One region of the Geodermatophilus sp. URMC 64 genome, then DNA from elsewhere that is predicted to be linked to it. Evidence: riboswitches for the same ligand, from Rfam matches in the RefSeq annotation. Region 1 holds a riboswitch; the other holds the start of a gene.
What was found. Region 1 has a riboswitch for cyclic di-AMP ahead of ACWIYF_RS09975 (LysM peptidoglycan-binding domain-containing protein). Riboswitches for the same ligand answer to the same signal wherever they lie in the genome.

Region 1 (7,207 bases):
CGCGACCGCCGTCCCGACCTGGTCGCCGCCGTCGACGCGCTGCACCCGGTGCTCGCGCAGGCCGGCACCGAGGCCGCCACCCGGTTCGAGCAGACCAGCGGCCCGGTCATGGCCAAGGGCGTGGAGGACTCCGCCTACTACCGGTGGGCGCGGTTCGTGGCGCTCAACGAGGTCGGCGGCGACCCGGCACGGTTCGGCAGCACCGTCGAGGAGTTCCACGAGGCGCAGCGGCGCCGGCTGGAGCGCAAGCCGGCGTCGATGACGACGCTGTCGACGCACGACACCAAGCGCAGCGAGGACGTCCGCGCCCGGCTGGCCGTGCTCGCCGAGCTCCCGACCGAGTGGGCCAGCCTGGTCCGGTACCTGCTGTCGCGGCACCCGCTGGGCGACCGGCCGCTGGCGCACCTGGTGTGGCAGAACCTGGTCGGCGCGTGGCCGCTCTCGCGCGAGCGGGCGCACGGCTATGTGGAGAAGGCCGCCCGCGAGGCCGGGACGTCGACCACGTGGACGAACCCGGTGCAGGAGTTCGAGGAGCAGCTGCACGCGCTCGTCGACGCCGCCTACGACGACGAGGCGACGGCGGCGCGGATCCACAAGTTCGTCGAGCGGATCACCGGCTTCGGCCGGTCGAACTCGCTGTCCCAGAAGCTGCTGCAGCTGACCATGCCCGGCGTCCCGGACGTCTACCAGGGCACCGAGCTGTGGGACCTCTCGCTCGTGGACCCGGACAACCGGCGGCCGGTCGACTACGACCTGCGCCGGCGGCTGCTGGCGGCCCTCGACGGCGGCGAGGTCCCCGAGGTGGACGACACCGGCGCGGCCAAGCTGCAGGTGGTCTCCCGCACGCTGCGGGCCCGCCGCGACCATCCGGAGTGGTTCGACGGCTACGGGCCGGTCGAGGCCGCCGGGTCCGCCTCGGGGCACGTCGTCGCGTTCGACCGGGGCGGGGCGGTGTCCGTGGCGACCCGGCTGCCGGTCGGGCTCGCGGCGCTCGGCGGCTGGGGCGACACGGCGCTGCAACTGCCGAACGGGGCCTGGCGGGACCTGTTCACCGGGGCGCGGGCGGTCTCCGACGCCGCCGGCGCCCCGCTGGCCGACGTCCTCGCCCGCCTGCCGGTTGCGCTCCTCGTACGGGACTAGAAGCGGATCGCGTCGATCACCTTCGCGCGGACGGCGATGATCGCGGGCAGCAGGCCGGCGAGCGCGCCGACCGCGGTGGCGGCGACCAGGCCCTCGATCGCCGCCGCCACCGGGAACCCGGGGGTGTCGGCGAGCGGGATGCCGTTGCCGAGCCACTGCTCCAGCGGGAGCTGGCGCACGAGGACGACGGAGGCGCCGACGGCCACCAGGCCGGCGACGAAGGTGGCGCAGACGCTCTCCAGCATCACCGCGGAGAAGATCCGCGCGGACGTGGCCCCGAAGCTGCGGCGCACGCCGGCGTCCTGACGGAACGCCTGCACCTCCACGCCGGGCAGCGCCAGGCCGAGGTCGTTCTGGACGGTGGCGATCACCTCGTCGGCCTGCTGCGAGGGCATCCACAGCTCGAGCGTCGGCGGGCCGAAGAAGGCCGTACTCGGTGGTACCGAGTCGGCGGGACGGTAGCGGGCGGCAGCCGCTCGCGGGGCCCGTTCCACCGCGACGCGCGGACCGGTCACCCGGAGGCGGGAAGCACCCGCACCGCAACGGTGCGTCGCGGCGCGAGTGCGGTGCGCAGGACCGGCGACGGCGCGTCGGCGAAACACCGACGCCACGCCCGGGAACTGCATGGTCCGGAGAGCCGCACGGGAGGGCCCTCCATACGGTTCGGCGCGTGCCCGGGCCTCCCTCGGCCGGGCTCCAGGCGCCGGCCCGCCCAACCCCGTCCACCGGCCGCCTGTCCCTCGGATCAGCCCACGGACGGGGGCGGGGGAACCACATCTGACGCACGCGCTGCGTCTCGGGGTGAAGCCGCCTCCCGGCGGCCGGGCACACCGATCGCCCGAACCCGACAGCTCACCTCGCCGGCGGGGATCGGAGGATCCATGTCCCAGCACGTCCTGCCCGGGTACCGCCATGTCCGCCGCCTGCTGTGCGGCGCTGCGCTCGCCCTGGGCACCGCGGTCGGGGGCGTCGCCCTCGCCGCGCCGGCGTCCGCCGCAGAGCACGACTGGAGCGGCGTCGCGCAGTGCGAGTCCGGGGGGAACTGGCACATCAACACCGGCAACGGCTACTACGGCGGGCTGCAGTTCAGCCGCTCCACCTGGCTGGCCTACGGCGGTGGCGCCTACGCCGCCCGGGCCGACCTGGCCACACCGGCGCAGCAGATCGCCGTCGCCGAACGGACCCTCGCGGGGCAGGGCATCGGCGCGTGGCCGGTCTGCGGGCGGCACCTGCGGGGCGGCTCCACACCGGCGGCCGCCGCACCTGCGCCGGCCCCGCAGGCGTCGTCGGGGTCGTCCCACGCGTCGGGTGGCAGCTACGTGGTGAAGAGCGGTGACACCCTCGCGAAGATCGCCCGGGCGCACGGGATCAGCTGGCGCGCGCTCTGGGCGCAGAACCGGAGCACCGTCGGCAACCCGAACATGATCTACGTGGGCCAGCGCCTGCACGTCTGACGGGAGGACCGGGCGACGGAGCCGGGCCGGGGTGGCGTTCCCCGGCCCGGCTCCCGCACGTCGGGGGCGGGCTCGGGCAGCGTCGCCATCCGGGTCCTTCGACGGTTGAGCCGACGGCGCCCGGGCATAGTGGCTGCGCTCCCCCTGCCGGAAGGAAGGCTCCTCCATGCCCGACCCCGTCGAGTTCGCCGTCTGGGCACCGCTGCCGGAACGCGTGCGGCTCCAGGTCGACGGCGCCGTCCACGACATGAGCCGGGACGACGACGGCTGGTGGCGCGCGGAGGTCGAGGCCTCCCCGGAGGCGGACTACGGTTTCCTGCTGGACGACAACGACAGCCCCCGCCCGGACCCGCGCTCGCGTCGCCAGCCCGACAGCGTGCACGGCCTGTCCCGCCGCTTCGACCCGGCCGCCCACTCGTGGGGCGACACCGCGTGGACGGGGCGGCCGCTGGCCGGCGGCGTGGTCTACGAGCTGCACGTCGGCACGTTCACCCCCGAGGGCACCCTGGACGCCGCGATCGACAAGCTCGGCCACCTGGTCGACCTCGGCGTCGACTTCATCGAACTGCTGCCGGTCAACGCGTTCAACGGTCCGCACAACTGGGGCTACGACGGCGTGCTCTGGTACGCCGTGCAGGAGACCTACGGCGGCCCGGCGGCCTACCAGCGGTTCGTCGACGCCTGCCACCAGCGCGGCCTCGGCGTGATCCAGGACGTCGTCTACAACCACCTGGGCCCGTCGGGGAACTACCTGCCGGAGTTCTTCCCCATCAACGCCTCGGGCGGCGCCAACACGTGGGGCAGCTCGATCAACCTGTCCGGCCCGGACTCCGACGAGGTCCGCCGCTACGTCATCGACAACGCGCTCATGTGGCTGCGCGACATGCACGTCGACGGACTGCGGCTCGACGCCGTCCACGCGCTGGTCGACGAGCGGGCCACGCACGTGCTCGAGGAGATGGCGCAGGAGGTCGACAAGCTGTCGGTCGCCGTCGGCCGGCCGCTGACGCTGATCGCCGAGAGCGACCTCAACGACCCGCGGATGGTCACCCCGCGGGTGGCCGGCGGGCTGGGGCTGACCGCGCAGTGGAGCGACGACTTCCACCACGCGCTGCACGCGTCGCTGACCGGCGAGGGGCAGGGCTACTACGCCGACTTCGCCGAGGCGGGCCTGTCCGGCCTGGCCAAGACGCTGACCGGCGCCTTCTTCCACGACGGCGCGTGGTCGAGCTTCCGGCGGCGGCACCACGGCCGCCCGGTCGACACCGCCCTGCTGCCCGGCTGGAAGTTCCTCGGCTACCTGCAGGACCACGACCAGATCGGCAACCGGGCGGTCGGCGACCGGATCTCGGCCTCCCTCTCCCCCGACCTGCTCGCCGTCGGCGCCACGATCGTGCTGACCAGCCCGTTCACGCCGATGCTCTTCATGGGCGAGGAGTGGGGGGCGACGACGCCCTGGCAGTTCTTCACCAGCCATCCGGAGCCCGAGCTGGGCAAGGCGACGGCCGAGGGCCGCATCGGGGAGTTCGCCGAGCACGGCTGGGACGCCGCCGTCGTCCCCGACCCGCAGGACCCCGAGACGTTCACCCGCTCCAAGCTCGACTGGGCCGAGCCGGCCAAGGAGCCGCACGCGCGGGTGCTGGAGACGCATCGTGCGCTACTGGCTCTGAGAAAAGCCCACCCGGAGCTCGTCGACCCCGACCTCGCCGCGATGGCGGTCAGCTGGGACGACGACGACCGCTGGATCGCCGTCACCCGCGGGTCGCTGCGCGTCGTCGCCAACTTCGCCGACGCACCCCGCGAGCTGGACCTCGACCGCCCGGCCACCGGCGTGCTGTTCAGCACCGGCGAGCAGCCCCGGCTGGACCGGGAGACGGTGACCCTGCCCGCGGAGACCGCCGCCGTCCTGACCACCCGCTGACATGCGGGCCCTGTTCCCCGACGTCCGGGACCTCGACGACGACGCGAGCCTGGCGGCGGCCTACCAGGCCCCGGCGGGGCGGTTCCTGCGGGTCAACTTCATCGCCTCGCTCGACGGCGCGACCACCGTCTCCGGGCGCAGCCGGGGCCTGCAGTCGCCGGGCGACCTGCGGGTGTTCCGGATGCTGCGCGCGCTGGCCGACGTCGTCCTGGTCGGCGCCGGCACCGCGATCGCCGAGGGCTACGGCCCGATGTCCGACGACTCCGCGGTGGGGCGGCTGCGGCTCGGGCTCGGCCGGAAGGGCACCGCGCCGATCGCGGTGGTCACCCGCCGGGCGTCCCTGAGCCCGCAGAGCCCGCTGGCCGGCGGCTCCTCCCCCACCCTGGTCCTCACCTGCGAGGCCGCGGACGCCGACCGCCGCGCCGCGCTGGCCGCCGCCGGCATGCAGGTGCTGGTCTGCGGGGAGGACGACGTCGACCTGCCGACGGCCGTCGACCGGCTGGTCGAGCGCGGCCTCGCGGAGATCACCTGCGAGGGCGGTCCCCAGCTGCTGCGCAGTGCGCTGGCCGCGGGGGTGGTCGACGAGCTCGACCTGTCGATCTCCCCCGCCCTGGTGGGCGGCGAGGTGCGGCTGGTCGGGGACGAGCCCCTGCACGACGTCGTCCGGCTCCGCCTCACCCAGGTGCTCGAGGAGGACGGCATGCTCTTCACCCGGTACGGGGTCCGACGGGACTGATCGCTCCGGCCTCGCGGAGGCAGAATCCGGGGGGTGGACCAGCGCATCGCGCGGGTGCGGCTCCCGGACGGCAGCCCGATCGCCTACGCCCGCGTGGGTTCCGGCCCCGCCCTGGTCCACGTGTCCGGCTGGCTGACCCACCTCGAGCTGAGCTGGGCGCTGCCGCCGGAACGCGCCTTCTACCAGGCGCTGGCGCACGGCCGGACGCTGGTCCGCTACGACAAGGCCGGGTGCGGGCTCTCCGGCCCGACGGATCGCCCGCCGTCCCTGGACCTGGAGGACCAGACCCTCTCGGCGGTCGCCGCAGAGGCGGGACCCGACCCCCTCGACCTGGTCGGCGTCTCGCTCGGCGCGGCGGTGGCGGCCCGCTGGGCAGCCGAGCACCCCACCCGGGTGCGCCGGCTGGTGCTCTACGGCGGCTGGGTCCGGGAGGTGCAGATCGCTCCCCCGGCCGTCCGGGAACGCGTGCTGGGGCTGGTGGGCGCGCAGTGGGGCCTCGGCTCCGACGTCCTCACCGACATCTTCGCCCCGGACGCCGATCGCCCGACCCGCCGGGCCTTCGCCCGCTACCAGCGAGCTGCCGCGTCGGCGGCGCGGGCCCGCGACATGCTCGCCACCTGCTACGAGGTGGAGCTCACCGACGTCCTCCCCCGGGTCCGCGCACGGACGCTGGTGGTCCACCGTGACCGCGACCGCGCCGCGCCCGTGGAGCAGGGCCGGGCCCTCGCCGAGGGCATCCCCGGGGCCACGCTGCGGATCCTGCCCGGCCGCAGCCATCTCCCCTTCGTCGGTGACGCCGACGCGCTCAGCCGCACGATCCGCGGCTTCCTCGGCCTGCCGCCGACCCGGCGGCCCGCGACGCCGACCCTCACCCCCCGCCAGCGCGAGGTCGCCGCGCTGGTCGCGGAGGGGCTGACCAACCGGGAGATCGCCGCCCGGCTGGTCATCTCCGAGCGCTCGGCGGAGTCGCACGTCGAGCGGATCCGGACGCGGCTGGGCTTCCGCTCGCGGGCGCAGCTGGCCGCCTGGGTGGCCGGCGGCGGCGCGGAGTGAGGTATTTCCACGGCTGACCCGAGCGCTCGGGCGGCCCACGCTCGGGTGCATGCGCCGCTCCCTGCTCCCCGCGTACGCCGTGCTGAGCTACGCCTCCTTCGTCCTGGCCACCTGATGGGCGTTCGGGTTCCTCGCCGACCTCGACGCCGTACCGACCACGGTCGACGGTCCGCAGCGCGGGCCGTGGTGGCAGGCGCTGCTCGTCGACGCCGCCCTCCTGCTCGCCTTCGCGGTGCAGCACTCGGTGATGGCCCGGCCGTGGTTCAAGCGCCGGCTCACCCGGCTGCTGCCGGCCGCCGCGGAACGCAGCACCTACGTCCTGGCCGCCGGGCTCGTCCTCGGACTGCTGTCCTGGCAGTGGCGCCCGCTGCCGGCGGAGATCTGGACCGTCACGTCGATGCCGCGGGGCGGCCCTGGTCTGGACTCTCTACGGCCTGGGCTGGGCGATCGCGATCGCCGCCACGTTCATGATCGACCACTGGGACTTCCTCGGGCTGCGGCAGGCCTGGTGGGACGCCCGCCGCGGCCCCTACGCCGGCCCCGGCTTCACGGAGCGCTGGCTGTACGCCTGGGTGCGCCACCCGCTGATGCTCGGCCTGCTCATCACGTTCTGGGCGACGCCGAGGATGACGGTCGGGCACCTGGTGTTCGCCGCCGCGGCGACCGGCTACGTCGCCGTCGGGGTCCGGTTGGAGGAGCGCGACCTGCGCGGCACGCTGGGCGCGACCTACGGCGACTACGCCGAACGGGTGCCCGCCGTGGTGCCGGGGACGCGCCGTGCTCGCCGGACCTCGTCCCCTGCTGCTTGACTGCAGGTCATGGACCTGCCGCTGCTCCCGCCGGTGAAGCCGATGCTGGCCAAGGCCTCGACCAAGCTGCCGACCGGCGACGGGCTCTACTACG
Region 2 (7,207 bases), 630 kb from region 1:
GTCATGGCCCCATCCTTCCCACCCCGGGCAGCGACCGACTCGCCGGGTGGCCGCCCGGAGGCCGACGTTAGGGTGGGCGCGCCATGCAGAGCAGACCGACGGGACAGGCGCTCCCGGCACTGGGCCTGCCCGCGCGGGCGGTCAGTTCGCTGGCCGCCGCCGGGGTCACCACGGTCGAGGACCTGGCCGGGCTCACCCGGCGGGAGCTCGCCGGCATCAAGGGCCTCGGGCCGGGCATGATCGCCGCCATCCGGCGGGTCGTCCCCGAGCCGGGGACGCCGCACCCGATCGAGGACGAGGCGCCCGCCGCGCCGCCCATCCCGTCCTTCGCCTCGCTGCGCGAGCCCCGCCGGCGGAGCGCGGTCGACCTGCTGGTCCCCGGAGCGCCGCCGGTCGCGGCCGAGCCGTCGCCGCCGTCCCCGCCGTCCCCGGCGCCGCGGCCCGCCGAGTACGCCGACCTGCTGCGCCTGGCGGTGCGCCTCGTGCGGTGGTCGGTCCGCGAGCCGGTGCGCTGCCTGGGGCGGTTGCTCGGCCGCTAGCACCGGGATGTCGGCCGCGTCGGCGACACTGCGGGGGTGAACCGGGTCGTCCTGCTGCGCCGCGGCGAGGGCGCCGTGGAGGCCCGTGAGTGCACCGACGACGGGACGCCGGCCGGGGAGACGCGGCTGGCCGCGGGCGAGCTCGCCGGGTTCGTCCGGGATCGGGAGCGCACACCGGTCCGGTGGGTGTGGGACGACACCACGCGCTGGTACCCGCCGCTGCTCGGGGCCGGCGTCCGCGTCGAGCGCTGCACCGACCTGCGGCTGACCCACGCGGTCCTCCGTCGCTCGCCGTTCGTCGACCAGGCCGTGCTCACCGGCGAGGACACGGCGGGCTGGGACGCGCTGGCGCCGGTCACCGCCCCCGAGCCCGGCCTCTTCCCGCTCGAGGACCCGGCCGACCGGCTCGACCCGCTCGCCGAGCTCGACCGCCAGCAGGCGGCGCTGGCCGCGTCGGGCGAGCGGGGCCGCCTGGGCCTGCTGCTCGCGGCGGAGTCCTCCGGCGCCCTGGTCGCCGCCGAGATGACCCACGCCGGGCTGCCGTGGCGGGCCGACGTGCACGAGCGCCTGCTCACCGACCTGCTGGGCGCCCGGCCGCCGGCCGGTGCGCGGCCGCCGGTGCTGGAGGGCCTGGCGACGGAGGTCCGCGCCGCCCTGCGGGTGCCCGACCTGAACCCGGACTCGCCCGGGGAGCTGCTGCGCGCGCTGCAGTCCGCGGGGCTGCCGGTGCGCGACACCCGCTCGTGGACGCTCGAGCAGCTCGACCACCCCGCCGTCCCCGCGCTGCTGGAGTACAAGAAGCTGGCGCGGCTGCTGCAGGCCAACGGCTGGAGCTGGCTGGAGACCTGGGTGCGCGACGGCCGGTTCCGCTCGTACTTCGTGCCGGGCGGCGTGGTGACCGGGCGGTGGGCGTCCAACGGCGGGGGAGCGCTGTCGGTGCCGATCCAGGTGCGCCCGGCGGCGATCGCGGACGACGGCTGGCGGTTCGTGGTCGCGGACGTCGCCCAGCTGGAGCCGCGGGTGCTCGCCGGTATGAGCGCGGATGCGGCGCTGGCCGAGGCAGCGCGCTCCACCGACCTGTACGAGGGCATGGTGGCCGCCGGCGCCGTCGCCTCGCGCGCGGAGGCGAAGCTCGGCGTGCTGGGGGCCATGTACGGCGGCACCCGGGGCGAGAGCGGCCGGATGATGCCGCGGCTGGCCCGCCGGTACCCGCGGGCGATCGGGCTGGTGGAGGAGGCCGCCCGGGCGGGGGAGCGCGGCGCGGTGGTGCACACCCTGCTCGGCCGGGGGTCGCCGGCGCCGACCGGTGGGTGGGCCGAGCGCGCCGTCGAGCTCGGGGAACCGCCCGACGAGGGCGGCTCCCGGGAGGAGCGGGACCGCTCCCGCCGCGCGTGGGGGCGGTTCACCCGCAACTTCGTCGTCCAGGGGACGGCGGCGGAGTGGGCCCTGTGCTGGCTGGCCGACCTGCGCAACCGGCTGTGGCGGCTCGGCGGCGCCGGCCGGGTCGAGGAGCGGCCGCACCTGGTGTTCTTCCTGCACGACGAGGTCGTCGTCCACACGCCCGAGCACCTGGCGCCGGACGTCGTCGACGCGGTCCGCGGCGCCGCGGCGACGGCCGGCCGGCTGCTGTTCGGCGACTTCCCGGTCGACTTCCCGCTCGACGTCGCCGTCGTCGCGTCGTGGGCCGACGCCGGCTGACCCCGGATCGGCAGGCCGTAGCACGCTTCCGCCGTCAAGGCGGTAAGCCGCGACGTGCATCACCCGACGAATCGACGGCCCCTGATTGTCACGACTGCATAACGGCTCTACGGTGAAGAGGTCCGGTCGGTCATCACGTCCCCACCCGGGGAGTCCGAGCGGACGCCGCCGAGTCGCCCACCGTTCGGCCACGAGCAACGGGCGAGCCGGGGACCCACCGCAGTACTGGGGTGAATCCTGCCCGTGGTCGCTCTGCGTCCACCGGCGGTAGGGCTGCTTCCCGCCCGAACCCGTCAGCTAACTCGGTAGGCGGCTGACGGAAGAAACGGAGAGCCGCCCCGATGGTGCGCGCTTGCCCTGCTGCCCGACCCCGCACGGCCCGGTACCGCCGGATCCGGGTGCGCCCGCGGATCTGATCGTCGGCGGCCCCCCTTGACGCCGCCCGCGCAGGCCCACCACCCCGAGCACCCTCGCTCGACCGGCTGACCAGCCGCTTCCTGGTGCGCCCGCGCCGCCCTGCCCGCATCCCCTCGCAGTGCGCCCCTGCGCCGCTGCGCCCGTACCTCTCGGAGCACCCCTCCCCATGGACACCCGCACCACCACCTCCGGCCGGGCCCGCCGCGCGCGCCGGCTCCCGCCCGCCGCCGTCCGCCGTCCCGGGCTGTACCTGGGCGTCGCCACGGCCGGCGCGCTCATGGTCAACGTCCTGTTCGGCGCCGACCCGGCCGCCCAGGCCGAGGCCGGGACGTCGGAGTCGGTCAGCGTCGCCCAGGAACTCGGCCTGAGCGCCCAGTCGGGCGCGGTCGCCCCCGCCGAGGACCTGCAGCCGCTCGAGGACCTCGCCGCCAGCCGCAGCACCCGCGAGGCCGAGCAGACCGCCGCGCAGCAGGCGCAGGCGGCCGCCGACCAGGCCGAGCTCGACCGGCAGAAGGCCGAGGCCGAGGCCAAGGCCCGCGCCGAGGCGGAGGCCAAGGCCAAGGCCGCCGCCGAGGCCCAGGCCCAGGCCCGGGCCGCCGCTGCCCCGGCCATCGCCCCGGAGCCGGCCCAGGAGGTCGCCGGGACCGCGGTCACCGCGACCGCGCACATCTCCAACACCGCGGGCAGCGTGAAGCCGCAGGTGCAGGCCGCGGCGAACGCGGTCGTCTCCAACGTGCCCGGCGCCGGCGACATCACCCTCGGCGGCACCCGGCCCAGCGCGACCGACCCGCACGGGCACCCGTCCGGTCTGGCGCTGGACTACATGGTGCTGTCCGACACCGCCCTCGGGAACGCGATCGTCCAGTACCACATCGACCACTGGGACGAGCTGGGCGTGGAGTACCTCATCTACCGGCAGCGGATCCTGCAGTCGCCGGGCGGCTCCTGGGAGGGCATGTCCGACCGGGGGAGCGCCACGGCCAACCACATGGACCACGTCCACGTGAACTACCGCTAGGACGGGTCAGCCCCCGTACGGCCGCGTGATGATCTCCAGCATGTGGCCGTTCGGGTCCTTCCAGTACACGCCCCGGCCGCCGTCGTTGGTGTTGATCTCGCCCGGGTGCCGCTCGAACGGATCGGCCCAGTGGTCCAGGCCGCGGGCCCGGATCCGCCCGAAGATCTCGTCGAACTCCTCCTCGGAGACCAGGAACGCGTAGTGCCGCGGCTGGGCGACCTCGTCGTCCTGGAAGTCGAGCGAGACGCCGTTGTCGAGCTCGACGACCGCGAACGGGCCGAAGTCGGTCGGCGGCTTGCGGCCCAGCAGGTCGGCGAGGAAGGCGGCCGACTCGTGCCGGTCGCGGGCGGCGACGATGGTGTGGTTGAGCTGGACGGGCATCTGCGGCTCCCTCCGACGGCCGTGCGACGGCGAGCAGCCAAGCACGTCCGGGGCCGTTCCGGGAGCGGTCGGCTCAGCGGACGGCGGCGGCCACCTTCGCCGCCGCCTCGGACACCGCGGACCCGACCTTCGCGACGTCGGCGTTCTCGTCCACGAACACGACCGCCAGCGCGGCGCGGGCCCCGCCGTCGGGGCCGAGCACCGGGGCGGCGACGGAGCGCAGCCCGGCGATCACCTCGCCGTGGGAGCTCGCCCAGCCGACCCGCCGGGCCTCCCGCAGCGCCTCCCGGTCGTCCGGGGACGGCGGCTCGGGCATCAGCAGCGCGAGACCGGGGGCGCCGCGGCCCACCGGGTGCCGGGTGCCGGGCCGGTAGACGACGTGCGCCGCGGTGTCCTGCGGCTCCACGCTCGCGACGGTCACCGCCTCGTCGCCGGAGCGGATGACGAGGAAGGCGGTCATGCCCAGGTCGGCGACCAGGGCGTTGAGCCGGGGGAGCGCCGCGGCCTGCAGGTCGGTCCGCACGCCCCGGCCGAGCGCGGCGATGCCGAGGCCGAGCCAGTAGTGCCCGGCGGGGTCCCGCTCGACGAGCTGGTGGTCCTCCAGCGTCCGCAGCAGCCGGTAGGCGATCGAGCGGTGCAGACCGACGGAGGAGGCGATCTCCACGATCGGCTGCGGCGCGCTCACGCTCGCGAGGTGCTCGAGGATCCGCAGGCCGCGGTCGAGCGTCTGGGACTGCGGTGCGCTCTCGGTCATCGCGCCGCCTCGATCCGGCCGGTGACCTCACCGAACGCGAGGCGTGCTCCGTCCCTGCCGGGAGCGGTGGCGGTGATCGTGACGACGTCGCCGTCCTCGAGGAAGGTGTGCGTCGAGCCGTCGGACAGCGTCACCGGCTCCTGCCCGCCCCAGGACAGCTCGATGAACGAGCCGCGCTGGTCCTTCGCCGGGCCGCTGACGGTGCCGGAGGCGAACAGGTCGCCGGTGCGCAGGCTGGCGCCGTTGACGGTCATGTGCGCCAGTTGCTGGGCCGGCGTCCAGTACATCCCGGCGAACGGCGGGCAGCTGACCAGCTCGCCGTTGAGCCGCACCTCGAGGGTGATGTCCAGGCCCCACGGCTCGGTGTCGGCGTCGTCGAGGTAGGGCAGCAGCGGCACGTCGCGGGCCGGCGGGCGCACCCGCGCCGCCTCCAGCGCGGCCAGCGGTACCACCCACGGCGAGACCGAGGTGAGGAACGATTTGCCGAGGAACGGCCCCAGGGGCACGTACTCCCAGGCCTGCAGGTCCCGCGCCGACCAGTCGTTGACCAGGCAGACGCCGAAGACGTGCTCGGCGACGTCCCCGAGCGGCACCGGGGTGCCCAGCGCGGACGGCGTGCCGACGACGAAGCCGACCTCGGCCTCGATGTCCAGCCGCTGCGACGGCCCGAAGGTGGGCGCGTCGTCGGTCGGTGCCTTGCGCTGCCCGGAGGGCCGGACGACGGGGGTCCCGGAGACGGCGACCGTGCCGGCGCGGCCGTGGTAGCCGATCGGCAGGTGCTTCCAGTTCGGGGTCAGCGCCGCCGAGTCCGGGCGGAACATCCGGCCGAGGTTCTCCGCGTGGTGCTGGGAGCTGTAGAAGTCGACGTAGTCGGCGACCTCGACCGGCAGGTGCAGCGTGACCTCGGCGCGCGGCAGCAGGTGCGGCTCGATCACGCGCCGGTGCGAGGGGTCGGTCAGCCACGCGGTGACCTGCGCGCGCAGGTCCCGCCAGGCCCGCGGGCCGAGCGCCAGGAACTCGTTGAGCGACCCGGTGCGGTGCACCGGGTCCTCGGTCACGCCGGCCAGGTCCAGGACGAGGTCGCCGACCGCGATGCCGGTGCGCCGCGGGCCGCCCCGACTGGAGAAGATCCCGTAGGGCAGGTTGGCGAGGCCGAAGCCGGTGTCGGCCGGCAGGTCCAGCCAGGTCACGTGTTCGGCCCCCGGCCGGACCAGGTCCAGGCGTACTTCCCGTCGTCGGCGGCGGTGCCGGCCTCCCCGAGGTCCAGCGGGCGGAAGGTGTCGACCATGACGGCGAGCTCGTCGAAGAACTCCACCCCGAGCGCGCCCTCGACCGCGCCGGGCTGCGGGCCGTGGGAGTGCCCGCCCGGGTGCAGCGAGATCGAGCCCTTGCCGATACCCGAGCCCTTGCGCGCCTCGTAGTCGCCGTCGACGTAGAACATGACCTCGTCGGAGTCGACGTTGGAGTGGTAGTAGGGCACCGGCACCGCCAGCGGGTGGTAGTCGACCTTGCGGGGCACGAAGTTGCAGATCACGAAGTTGTGGCCCTCGAAGACCTGGTGCACCGGCGGCGGCTGGTGCACCCGGCCGGTGATCGGCTCGAAGTCGGCGATGTTGAACGCGTAGGGGTAGAGGCAGCCGTCCCAGCCGACGACGTCGAACGGGTGCTCCGGCACGACGTGCACGGTGCCGGCCAGCCCGCCGGGGCCGGGGCCGCGGTGCTTGACGTAGACCTCGACGTCGCCGCCCTCGCCGAGCAGCGGCTCGGCCGGCGCCCGCAGGTCGCGCTCGCAGTACGGCGCGTGCTCGAGGAACTGCCCGTAGCGGGACAGGTAGCGCTTGGGCGGGGCGATGTGGGAGTTGGCCTCGATCGCGTAGGTGCGCAGCGGCTCGTCCCCGGTCGGGATCCAGCGGTGCGTGGTGGTGCGCGGCAGGATCACGTAGTCGCCCTGCCCCACCGTCAGCGCGCCGAACGTCGTCTCGACGGTGGCGCTGCCGCGCTCGACGTAGACGCACTCGTCCCCGGTCGCGTTGCGGTAGTACGGCGAGGTCGCCGAGGAGACCGCGTAGGAGATGCGCACGTCGCCGTTGCCCAGCACCAGCCGGCGCCCGGTCACCGCGTCGGTGGCCTTGTGCTCCTCGCCGGGGAACAGGTCGTGCAGCTTCAGGTGCCGGGGCACCAGCGGCGCGTTCGGCGTCAGGGACTGGTCGGGCAGCTCCCACGGCCGGGCGTCGACGATCGCCGACGGCACCCCGGAGTGGTAGAGCAGCGAGGAGTCCGAGGAGAAGCCCTCCTCGCCGACCAGCTCCTCGGAGTAGAGCTTGCCGTCGGGACGGCGGAACTGGGTGTGCCGCTTCGGCGGGACCTCGCCCGCCTGCCGGTAGAACGCCATGGAAGTGC

Region 2: it holds a riboswitch for cyclic di-AMP, as region 1 does, so the genes downstream of both, ACWIYF_RS12960 (hypothetical protein) here and ACWIYF_RS09975 (LysM peptidoglycan-binding domain-containing protein) in region 1, are expected to answer to the same signal.

Annotation. Positions count from the first base shown of each region.
Region 1 is NZ_CP199955.1:2,015,976-2,023,182, reverse strand. Features, by position in the region: gene treY (malto-oligosyltrehalose synthase) at 1-1,140, shown strand, start outside; gene ACWIYF_RS09980 (ABC transporter permease) at 1,137-1,535, opposite strand; cyclic di-AMP (ydaO/yuaA leader) riboswitch at 1,861-2,021, shown strand; gene ACWIYF_RS09975 (LysM peptidoglycan-binding domain-containing protein) at 2,022-2,594, shown strand; gene treZ (malto-oligosyltrehalose trehalohydrolase) at 2,761-4,515, shown strand; gene ACWIYF_RS09965 (dihydrofolate reductase family protein) at 4,517-5,251, shown strand; gene ACWIYF_RS09960 (alpha/beta fold hydrolase) at 5,285-6,304, shown strand; gene ACWIYF_RS09955 (methyltransferase family protein) at 6,772-7,113, shown strand; gene ACWIYF_RS09950 (ATP-dependent DNA ligase) at 7,123-7,207, shown strand, end outside.
Region 2 is NZ_CP199955.1:2,642,028-2,649,234, forward strand. Features, by position in the region: gene ACWIYF_RS12945 (DEAD/DEAH box helicase) at 1-5, opposite strand, end outside; gene ACWIYF_RS12950 (DNA-directed RNA polymerase subunit alpha C-terminal domain-containing protein) at 84-539, shown strand; gene ACWIYF_RS12955 (bifunctional 3'-5' exonuclease/DNA polymerase) at 576-2,237, shown strand; cyclic di-AMP (ydaO/yuaA leader) riboswitch at 2,394-2,564, shown strand; gene ACWIYF_RS12960 (hypothetical protein) at 2,821-3,672, shown strand; gene ACWIYF_RS12965 (VOC family protein) at 3,679-4,053, opposite strand; gene ACWIYF_RS12970 (IclR family transcriptional regulator) at 4,127-4,807, opposite strand; gene fahA (fumarylacetoacetase) at 4,804-5,997, opposite strand; gene ACWIYF_RS12980 (cupin domain-containing protein) at 5,994-7,199, opposite strand.